Regions from separate parts of the Vibrio cortegadensis genome, predicted to be linked through region 2. Evidence: riboswitches for the same ligand, from Rfam matches in the RefSeq annotation. Region 2 holds a riboswitch; each other region holds the start of a gene.

Region 1 (3,281 bases), on a different replicon from region 2:
TTTGTGGTTGCTCCGCTTGTGTTACAACGACTGGTTTTGTCGCGGTTTCTGTCTTTGCTTTTGGAAGCGTCACGACAGTGGTGACAACACCGATAGAAGCAATGCCTCCGGCACGGTTATAATCCTCTGATTCACGAACATAGTTACGACCAAGTTGCATGCCGTCTTTTTTCAGCTTGTCGGTTTTAATTGAAATGGTTTCGCCTTTCTCGTCGATCAACGACCACTCCATGTTTCCGATTTCACGTTCTGCTTCACGTTCAGTTCGGTATTTTGGAAGGACAAAGTCTAATTTTGTATTCGCTTCATCAAAAGTGACGATATAAACATCGCTGCTCACACTATTGCGTTCATTCCCTTTGTCAAAATAGGGCTCAAAGCGGAAAACGATCTGGTTTTGTCCATCTTCTAAAGTTGCACTGGTCACCGAAGAGAAGAAACTTCCTGAGGTTTGTGGCTTTTCCATATTGACGGCTAAGAGAGTGACGTCAGAAGGAAGATTTAAGGTTACGTCGGCTAGTGCAAAATGGCTAGTGGCGATAAGAAGTGCAGCTGAGATAGGCTTAAGAATGTTCATATCCAATATTATTCCGTTTCAATAACTTATGATCGCTCTCAGCCTGCCTCGTAAAATGAGTGAATGCAATGATCAGGCTTGGAAATTGCCGCGAATAAGTGAAAAATTTACACAAGGCTGACCAAGAGAGCCTGACTAAGAATTAAACACCACCCGTAACACGCTGAAACTCGCAATGACCACCAATAAACCAATAGTGACGGGTTTGAACTTTGCTGCGCCATATTTATCAAATAGTTTCGTTCCAACGGCTCCGCCAAACATGCTGCTTGGTAATAGAGCAAGGGTAAGAATTACGGTATTCCAATCGACTAAGCCAGCGACACTCGCAGAGATAAAAGCAGTCGAATCAGCTAGCACAAAGAAAGCGATTAAACAGGCTCTTGCCACGATAGGTGAGAATGGACTGGCTAATGCGTGAGTGCCAATGGGTGGGCCAGACATGGAAGCCGCACCATTCATGATTCCGGCTAAACTGCCTAAAATGAGAGGAGCAACTCGACTCTTTTTCGAATACTGAAAACCGCGCTGGATCATGAAAGCAGAAGCAAAAATGAAACCGCTGATGATTAGGATGATGGTTTGCTGATCAACCGAAGTGAGCAGCAATAGCCCTACCGGAGTAAACACAAGGCAAGGAATAAAAACGTGTGCGACCCAAGACCAATCCACCGACCTTCTGACTTTCGGGAGCAGTTGAATATTACCTAGGCAGTCGATAAGCATAAATACCGGAACCAGTTTTATGACAGGCACAAACAGAGCACTCAAGGGCAGAGCGATAAGCGTGAAACCGAAGCCAGAGAAGCCGCGGACAATCGCCGCAAAGATAAAAACAAGGATTAAAGCAAAAAAAGTGGGACTGAGAATAAGATCCATAAGTGAGCTCTAAAATAGCCTCTATAACAGAGAGCAAATAGTGGTTGAGATGAAGCTGGATTGTGCGACGAGTTGCAATTATTCACAAGTTAAGTTGTTGTCAGTTTTACTTTTATATCGATACTCGTCGCTATAAACATTGCCCTTTTTAGAAAAATTGTTATTATCGCGGCTTACATAGTCGGGGGGCCATTAGGCTGAGATCGCAATTGCGAGACCCGTTGAACCTGATTCAGTTAACACTGGCGTAGGGAACTATAGTCTTGCTAATGATGAATCGATCCCAACATTCGTCTGTTTTTTAGCCAGAGAGTTCCTTGCATTAGTCTTGGAGCTTTTATGTCACATTCTCATATATCATCACATTCCTCTTCCCAAATATTACCTGATTCTACCACTCCGATTGTGTTGACTATTGCAGGCTCTGATAGCGGCGGTGGCGCGGGAATTCAAGCTGATATTAAAGCGATGTCGGCCACAGGCAGCTATTCCTGTTCGGTAATAACGGCCATTACTTCTCAAAATACACTCGGCGTTTCGGCCATTTTCCCCATTCCAATTGATCATATTGAAACTCAGTTAGATGCGGTTTTCACCGATTTAAATGTTGTCGCTGTTAAAGTCGGGATGCTGGCTGATTCTGAAATCATTAAAACCGTTGCCGCAAAGATTAAGCAGTATCGACCACAATTTGTCGTGGTTGACCCTGTAATGGTCGCGACCAGTGGAGACTTGCTGTTAGAGAACTCAGCGATCAGTACGCTAAAAGCAGAACTGCTTCCACTGGCTGATGTGATCACTCCAAACCTCCCAGAAGGTGCAGCTCTGATTGGTAGTTCTATTCCAACCAATGAAAATGCAATGAACTTGATGATTGCTGATCTGCGACAGTTGGGTGCGAACTCAGTACTGCTCAAAGGTGGTCATCTAGAGTGCGATGAGAATAGTAATGATTTGCTGATCTTTTCCGATCGCGTTGAGCGTTTGAGTGCAAAAAGAGTAGATACCCATAATACTCATGGCACGGGATGTACTTTATCATCGGCAATCGCTTCATATTTAGCACAAGGTAATGATCTATTCAGTGCGGTTAAGTTGGCTAAGCAATATATATCTTTAGCCATCGCTCATGCCGATGAGTTGGATATTGGCCAAGGACATGGTCCAGTTCACCACTTCTTTGATGGTCATAATGATGTCCGTTAATATGCAGGACGCGCCAGCTCAAGCATCGCTTAATCGCTCGGTTCTCAGTGTTGAACCTGGGGAGTGGTTAGACATTATATCGGGCTATTTACGTTACCAAGATACTGAACAGCCCATTATTTCAGGGCTAAACATGCGCATTCCTGCAACGTTATGGACGTGTATTTTAGGGCGCAGCGGTTGTGGGAAAAGTTCTTTACTTCGCTACCTTGCGGGGCTGTTAGAAGGTAAAGCTGAGTGGCGCGGTGAACTTAACCTCTGCGGTAACGATAAAGCCTCTCAAGCTATCGCAATTGATGGTCATATTGCGTATATGGCTCAGCAAGATCTGCTGATGCCTTGGCTGTCGGTATTAGATAATGTGCTGCTGAGTGATAAATTTGGATCTTCAGCCTTTGAACATCAGCAAGCTAAAGCTCTAGATCTACTGAACCGAGTGGGATTAGCAGGCAAGGCTCAACTTCTGCCTCAGCAGCTATCGGGTGGTATGCGCCAGAGAGTTGCTTTAGCTCGAACTTTAATGCAAGACAAACCGATTGTGTTAATGGATGAACCTTTCTCGGCGTTGGATGCCGTCACTCGTTATCGATTGCAAAATCTTGCATATGAGCTGCTCTCC
Region 2 (3,281 bases):
CTACTGTTATTACGCATCTCTTTGGTGGCTCTGCAGGCCGTGAAGGGACGGCTGTTCAAATCGGTGGAGCAACGACTGATTGGTTATCTAAAGTATTTAAGCTGTCTGAACAAGATAGAAAAATGATGCTTACAGCGGGTGTCGCTGCTGGTTTTGCATCAATTTTTGGAACTCCGTTTACAGGAGCGATTTTTGCTCTAGAAGTTCTATTTATTGGGCGAATTAAATTCAATGCGATAATACCAGCGTTACTAGCGGCAATATTAGCGAATGTTGTGGCATCCGCTTGGGGAGCTCACCATACTCATTACTTGATTAGCTTTGATCAAGTGAGCACACTCTTTGGTCATAATATCGATATTGATATCGTGCTTATGGGCAAAGTTATCATTGCATCTGTTGGGTTTGGATTGGCAGGATACTTATTTGGAGAGTTGACTCACGGGTTGAAAGATTTGTTCAATGCGGTGTTAAAGAACCCTTACCTTATCGTTGTTGTCGGTGGGGTCATTGTCATTATTCTAGCGCAGTTGTTGGGGAACTATGACTATATTGGTATTGGTGTCTATCCTAGTCGCGAAGGTGGTGTCAGTATTACCTCTGCTTTCTCAGCAGGAGGGGCTGAGTGGTATAGCTGGATAGTTAAATTATTACTTACAGCAATCACACTCGCTGCGGGTTATAAAGGTGGGGAAGTTACTCCGCTGTTCTTTGTTGGAGCTACATTAGGTAACTTTCTTGCGTGGGTCATGGGAGCGCCTGTGGACCTGTTCGCTGCTTTGGGCTTCTTAGCTGTTTTTGCGGCTGCGACGAATACTCCTTTAGCCTGCACAATTATGGGTGTTGAGCTGTTTGGTGGTGAGTATCTGCCTTATTTTGCCCTTGCATGCTATACAGCATATTATTTTAGTGGCCATACTGGTATCTATTCATCACAGCGTGTCGCCGTTTCAAAGACATTAAAACACGGTAGAGATCATGATGGGTCGAATAAAATTGGTTCATATCGTGAGCATAAATCGTCTCACTTAAAACGTCTGAGTAAGACGTTAGCGAATCGAAAAAAATAGTTTCACGTGGAACACATCACATTTTCTAGTGACACTAGCTGTTGTGGTGTGTTCTTCATTTCAATTAGCCCATGGATTCCCTATACTCCGACTGCTCAATATTTAATTAAAGATATTGAATGGAACTTGTCGGAGTGCTTAGTACTTACACATAAAGTACGAGCTGAGACCGCAATGCGGGATCCGTGGAACCTGATTAGGTTAATACCTACGAAGGGAACAAGAGAAAACCTAACCTTAGGTTGAGAGTTGTATTGCATACTTCTTATATTTCTAAATATATTGATAATCTGCAATATGAGCCTTGAAACTATGGCCTCTTGCTACACAATCCGACAAGCAATTATCCCAGTTATTACGAGGAATTTGCTATGTCGTCAAGTCGAAAAACATCGCGTCTTAATGCGAAATCAAACATTGCTTCACTATCTGTTCAGCCATATCCCAACTCAAAAAAAACATACATCAACGGATCGCGTCCAGACATCCGTGTACCTATGCGAGAAATATCTCTTGCGGACAGCCTCATTGGAGGTTCGAAGGAGTCTCCGCTGTATGCATCGAACGAGCCTATACAAGTTTATGACACGTCAGGTTCATACACTGACTCAAGCCATAATGTGAATGTCTATTCTGGTCTACCTAAGGTAAGAGATGCGTGGATAGAAGAGCGTGCTGATACTGAGCTCTTAGAAGGTGTTAGTTCAGTCTACTCGAAAGGGCGACTAGAAGATGAAACACTGAATGATCTGAGATATGGGAACTTGCCAAGTATACGCCGTGCCGCAGCAAACCAGTGTGTGACACAATTGCATTACGCACGTAAAGGCATTATCACCCCAGAGATGGAATTCATTGCGATTCGAGAAAACATGGGCCGACAGAAATTCTCTGATGGCCAGTTAAATCACCAACATGCAGGGCACAGCTTTGGTGCTAACTTACCCAAAGAAATCACACCTGAATTTGTGCGTAAAGAGGTTGCTGAAGGTCGAGCGATTATTCCTTCAAATATCAACCACCCAGAATCCGAGCCAATGATCATTGGTCGAAACTTTCTTGTTAAGGTAAACGCCAATATAGGTAACTCATCAGTGAGTTCATCGATAGAAGAAGAAGTTGAAAAACTGATTTGGGCAACTCGATGGGGGGCTGATACTGTCATGGATCTCTCCACTGGTCGAAACATTCATGAGACACGTGAATGGATACTAAGAAACAGCCCTGTACCTATTGGCACCGTTCCAATGTACCAAGCGCTAGAAAAAGTGAATGGCATTGCTGAAAACCTTAATTGGGAGGTGATGCGGGATACATTAATTGAGCAAGCTGAGCAGGGCGTTGATTACTTCACCATCCATGCGGGTTTGCTTCTTCGTTATGTGCCTATGACCGCTAAACGTGTTACAGGCATTGTTTCGCGCGGTGGTTCAATCATCGCTAAGTGGTGTTTAGCGCATCATCAGGAGAGTTTCCTCTATACTCATTTTCGTGAAATTTGCGAGATTTGCGCCAAGTACGATGTTGCTCTTTCTCTCGGAGATGGTTTACGACCGGGTTCTATCGCTGATGCAAATGATGAAGCACAGTTCTCTGAATTAAAAACATTAGGTGAGTTAACTAAAGTTGCATGGGAATACGATGTACAAGTAATTATTGAAGGCCCCGGACACATTCCAATGCACATGATTAAAGAGAATATGGACGTGCAATTGGAGCACTGTCATGAAGCGCCATTTTATACATTGGGGCCACTGACTACTGACATTGCACCAGGTTATGATCACATCACTTCAGGTATTGGTGCTGCAATGATAGGTTGGTATGGCTGTGCGATGCTCTGTTATGTCACCCCGAAGGAACACCTTGGTCTACCAAATAAAGAAGATGTCAAAACAGGGATGATTACTTACAAGCTTGCCGCACATGCTGCCGATCTTGCTAAGGGGCATCCTGGGGCTCAAATTCGTGATAACGCGTTATCGAAAGCTCGATTCGAATTTCGCTGGGAAGATCAGTTTAACCTAGCACTCGATCCCGAAACCGCACGAGCATTTCATGACGAAACCTTACCCCAAGAGTCGGGAAAAGTAGCGCATTTCTGTTCAATGTGCGGCCCTAAATTTTGCTCGATGAAGATATCTCAAGAAGTCCGAGAATATGCGAAAGACACCAAGCAGGTAGCGGCAGATCAAGCAATTGACATCAAGA
Region 3 (3,281 bases), 420 kb from region 2:
TTACGCTCCGGGTTTTTTAGTCGGTGGTGTATTAGGTAACTTTGATCAATCAGCTCGCTTAGGCGAAAGCATGTTTTTTGTGGTTGAAGCGGATGAGTACGACAGTGCCTTTTTTGATAAGCGCTCTAAGTTTGTCCACTACCACCCAAGAACCTTAGTGATGAATAACTTAGAGTTTGATCATGCGGATATTTTTGATGATCTAGAGGCGATCAAGCGTCAATTCCACCACTTAGTGAGAACCGTTCCGAGCAATGGGCGTATTTTCTCACCAAAACAAGATGCTGCGATTCATGACGTACTTGATCGTGGTTGCTGGAGCGAACAAGAGAGCAGTGGCCTAGGCGGAGAGTGGCAAGCCGAGAAAATCGTTAACGACGGATCGGAATTTAATGTGCTTTTCCAAGGTGGGTTAGCCGGCCGTGTTAAGTGGGATCTTGTTGGCGATCATAATGTCGATAATGCCCTAATGGCGATTGCCGCGGCGAGACATGTCGGCGTTACCCCTGATCTTGCGTGCGAATCTTTGGCCAAGTTTATCAATACTAAACGCCGTTTAGAGCTAAAAGGGGAGATCAATGGAGTCACCGTATATGACGATTTTGCACACCACCCAACCGCGATTGAACTGACGTTGGGCGGCCTGCGTAACAAAGTGGGTGACAGTAAAATTATTGCGGTATTAGAGCCACGTTCAGCAACCATGAAGCGAGGCGTACACAAAGAAACACTCGCCGCCTCGTTAGCAAAAGCGGATTCCGTTTATCTATATCAACCGGATAATATCGCGTGGTCGGTTCAAGATGTGGCTGAGCAGTGCATTCAACCTGCTTTTACCAGCGCTGAGATGTCGGAGTTTGTGGCTAAAATTGCCGCTGAAGCTAAGCCGGGCGATCAAATTCTAGTGATGAGTAATGGTGGCTTTGAAGGGATACACGACAAGTTGATTGCTGCATTGTCTGTTTAATTCGTCTGCTCCTATTTGTTAAGCAGCATTTGTTAAGTAGCTATGATTGGTAGAGTAGGAATGACACTCTTATTGATGAAATAGCCGTAGGCGAGTATTCTTCGCCATCATTAAATTTACTCATGGATTCGCTTTTGGCTGATCCATATGAGTTTAGTATGGGATAGTTATGGCACCTTGTGACTCGAAAACCATCACCCTTGCATTCACTGGCGCGTCTGGTGCGCCTTACGGATTAAGATTGCTAGAGTGTTTACTTGCGGCGGATTATCACGTCTATTTATTGATCTCTTCGGCTGCGCGAGTGGTTATGGCGACAGAGCACGATCTCAAGCTTCCTAGTGGACCTGATGCTGCAAAAACAGCGCTAGTAAAGCATTTGAATTGCGATGCGGAAAAGCTAACCGTATGTGGCAAAGATGACTGGTTCTCTCCAGTTGCATCGGGTTCTGCGGCACCTAAAAAAATGGTGGTATGCCCTTGTTCAGCAGGAAGCGTGGCCGCGATTGCACATGGAATGTCTGATAATCTGATAGAAAGAGCAGCAGATGTGGTGATGAAAGAGCGTGGGCAACTGTTGTTGGTGGTGCGTGAAACCCCATTTTCAACTCTGCATTTAGAAAATATGCATAAGCTTTCGACCATGGGTGTCACTATCATGCCTGCGGCTCCAGGTTTTTATCATCAACCTAAAACCATTGAAGATCTCATCGATTTCATGGTGGCACGAGTGCTTGATCATCTTGGTATTGAACAAGGTTTAGTGCCTCGTTGGGGTTATGATCAGCGAGTTGTGAAGCCTGAATCTTGATCCTTATGGCTTATTGATCTAATTACCATTACAATTCGACTTACTCATCGGGGGGCCAGTCATTCATTTTGTGGATGATCAGCTGAGATCAAGCATCTGCTTGGGACCCGTAAACCTGAACCGGATAATGCCGGCGTAGGAATTGAGTTTGGAGCAACCTTTTCGTATTCCTCCCTCAAGTCCTGTGTCGTACCTACTACAAGGAAAGCGAACAGTGAAAACCACTCTAACCGCAGTAGCACTTGCTACCATCACCTCTTTTTCGGCGTCTGCCGCTGATAACACACTGACTATTTATACTTATGACTCTTTTGCATCAGAGTGGGGCCCGGGTCCGGCTGTTGAGAAAGCATTTGAATCTAAATGTGGTTGTGATGTGAATTTTGTCGCCCTTGATGATGGTGTGTCGATCTTAAATCGTCTGCGTCTTGAAGGCTCAAATACCAAAGCGGATATCGTATTGGGTTTGGACAACAACTTAATGGTAGAAGCGAAGAAAACCGGTTTATTGACCGAGCATCACGTTGATACCTCTTCTGTTGCTTTGCCAAAAGGTTGGACAGATACGACGTTTGTTCCTTATGACTTCGGTTACTTTGCCTTTGTATACAACACTGAGAAATTGGCCAATCCACCGAAAAGCTTGAAAGAGCTGGTGGAAGAACGTGATGACTTGAAAGTGATTTATCAAGACCCACGAACTTCAACTCCGGGCCAAGGTTTGATGCTGTGGATGAAGTCTGTTTATGGCGACAATGCGAGTGATGCATGGAAAAAATTGGCTAAGAAAACGGTCACAGTAACGAAAGGTTGGTCTGAAGCTTACTCGATGTTCTTAGAGGGCGAGTCTGATTTAGTGCTCTCTTATACGACCTCTCCGGCTTACCATATTATTGCTGAAAATGAGACGAAGTATGCGACAGCGGATTTTGCAGAAGGGCATTACACTCAAGTTGAAGTCGCGGCAAAAGTGAAGGGCTCGAACAATGAAAAGCTGGCGAATGAGTTCATGAATTTCATTTTAAGTGATGACTTCCAATCGGTCATGCCTACCGGGAACTGGATGTACCCAGTTACAAATGTCGCCTTGCCAAAAGGGTTTGAAACACTCTCTTTACCAAAGCAAGCATTAAGCTTCAGTGCAGAAGAGGTGGCTGAAATGCGTAAGCCTTGGATCCGTGAATGGCAACATGCGCTCACTTTTTAATACTAATTAGTCAATAGAATTAATGAATTCAGTTCCTAAAGTTGGATTATGGGTCGCGATAGTTATCGCGACCTTTGTTCTTTGTGCTCTGGCTGCACTTTTTCAGTATGCGCCTTCGCTAGAGCTTTCTAGTGTTTGGTCTGATCCCTATTATCGTCATGTGACCAAATTTAGCTTTTATCAAGCCGGGCTCTCAACGTTACTGAGTGTCGGTTTTGCTATTCCTGTGGCGCACGCTCTGTTTCGTCGCCAGTTTTTTGGTCGTTCATTATTACTCAAATTATTCGCGTCAACAT

The links. A riboswitch is a leader RNA that binds a small molecule or an ion and turns the genes downstream of it on or off. The one in region 2 is predicted to bind thiamine pyrophosphate.
Region 1: linked by a shared signal. The riboswitch ahead of thiD (bifunctional hydroxymethylpyrimidine kinase/phosphomethylpyrimidine kinase) and the one ahead of thiC (phosphomethylpyrimidine synthase ThiC) in region 2 are both predicted to bind thiamine pyrophosphate.
Region 3: linked by a shared signal. The riboswitch ahead of thiB (thiamine ABC transporter substrate binding subunit) and the one ahead of thiC (phosphomethylpyrimidine synthase ThiC) in region 2 are both predicted to bind thiamine pyrophosphate.

What each region holds. Positions count from the first base shown of each region.
Region 1 is NZ_AP025473.1:678,686-681,966, forward strand. Features, by position in the region: gene OCV39_RS17335 (DUF2057 family protein) at 1-577, opposite strand, end outside; gene OCV39_RS17340 (sulfite exporter TauE/SafE family protein) at 713-1,456, opposite strand; TPP riboswitch at 1,629-1,727, shown strand; gene thiD (bifunctional hydroxymethylpyrimidine kinase/phosphomethylpyrimidine kinase) at 1,796-2,662, shown strand; gene OCV39_RS17350 (ABC transporter ATP-binding protein) at 2,649-3,281, shown strand, end outside.
Region 2 is NZ_AP025472.1:3,046,998-3,050,278, reverse strand. Features, by position in the region: gene OCV39_RS14195 (voltage-gated chloride channel family protein) at 1-1,070, shown strand, start outside; TPP riboswitch at 1,191-1,306, shown strand; gene thiC (phosphomethylpyrimidine synthase ThiC) at 1,442-3,281, shown strand, end outside.
Region 3 is NZ_AP025472.1:351,713-354,993, forward strand. Features, by position in the region: gene mpl (UDP-N-acetylmuramate:L-alanyl-gamma-D-glutamyl-meso-diaminopimelate ligase) at 1-967, shown strand, start outside; gene OCV39_RS01650 (flavin prenyltransferase UbiX) at 1,137-1,778, shown strand; TPP riboswitch at 1,817-1,937, shown strand; gene thiB (thiamine ABC transporter substrate binding subunit) at 1,993-2,985, shown strand; gene thiP (thiamine/thiamine pyrophosphate ABC transporter permease ThiP) at 3,008-3,281, shown strand, end outside.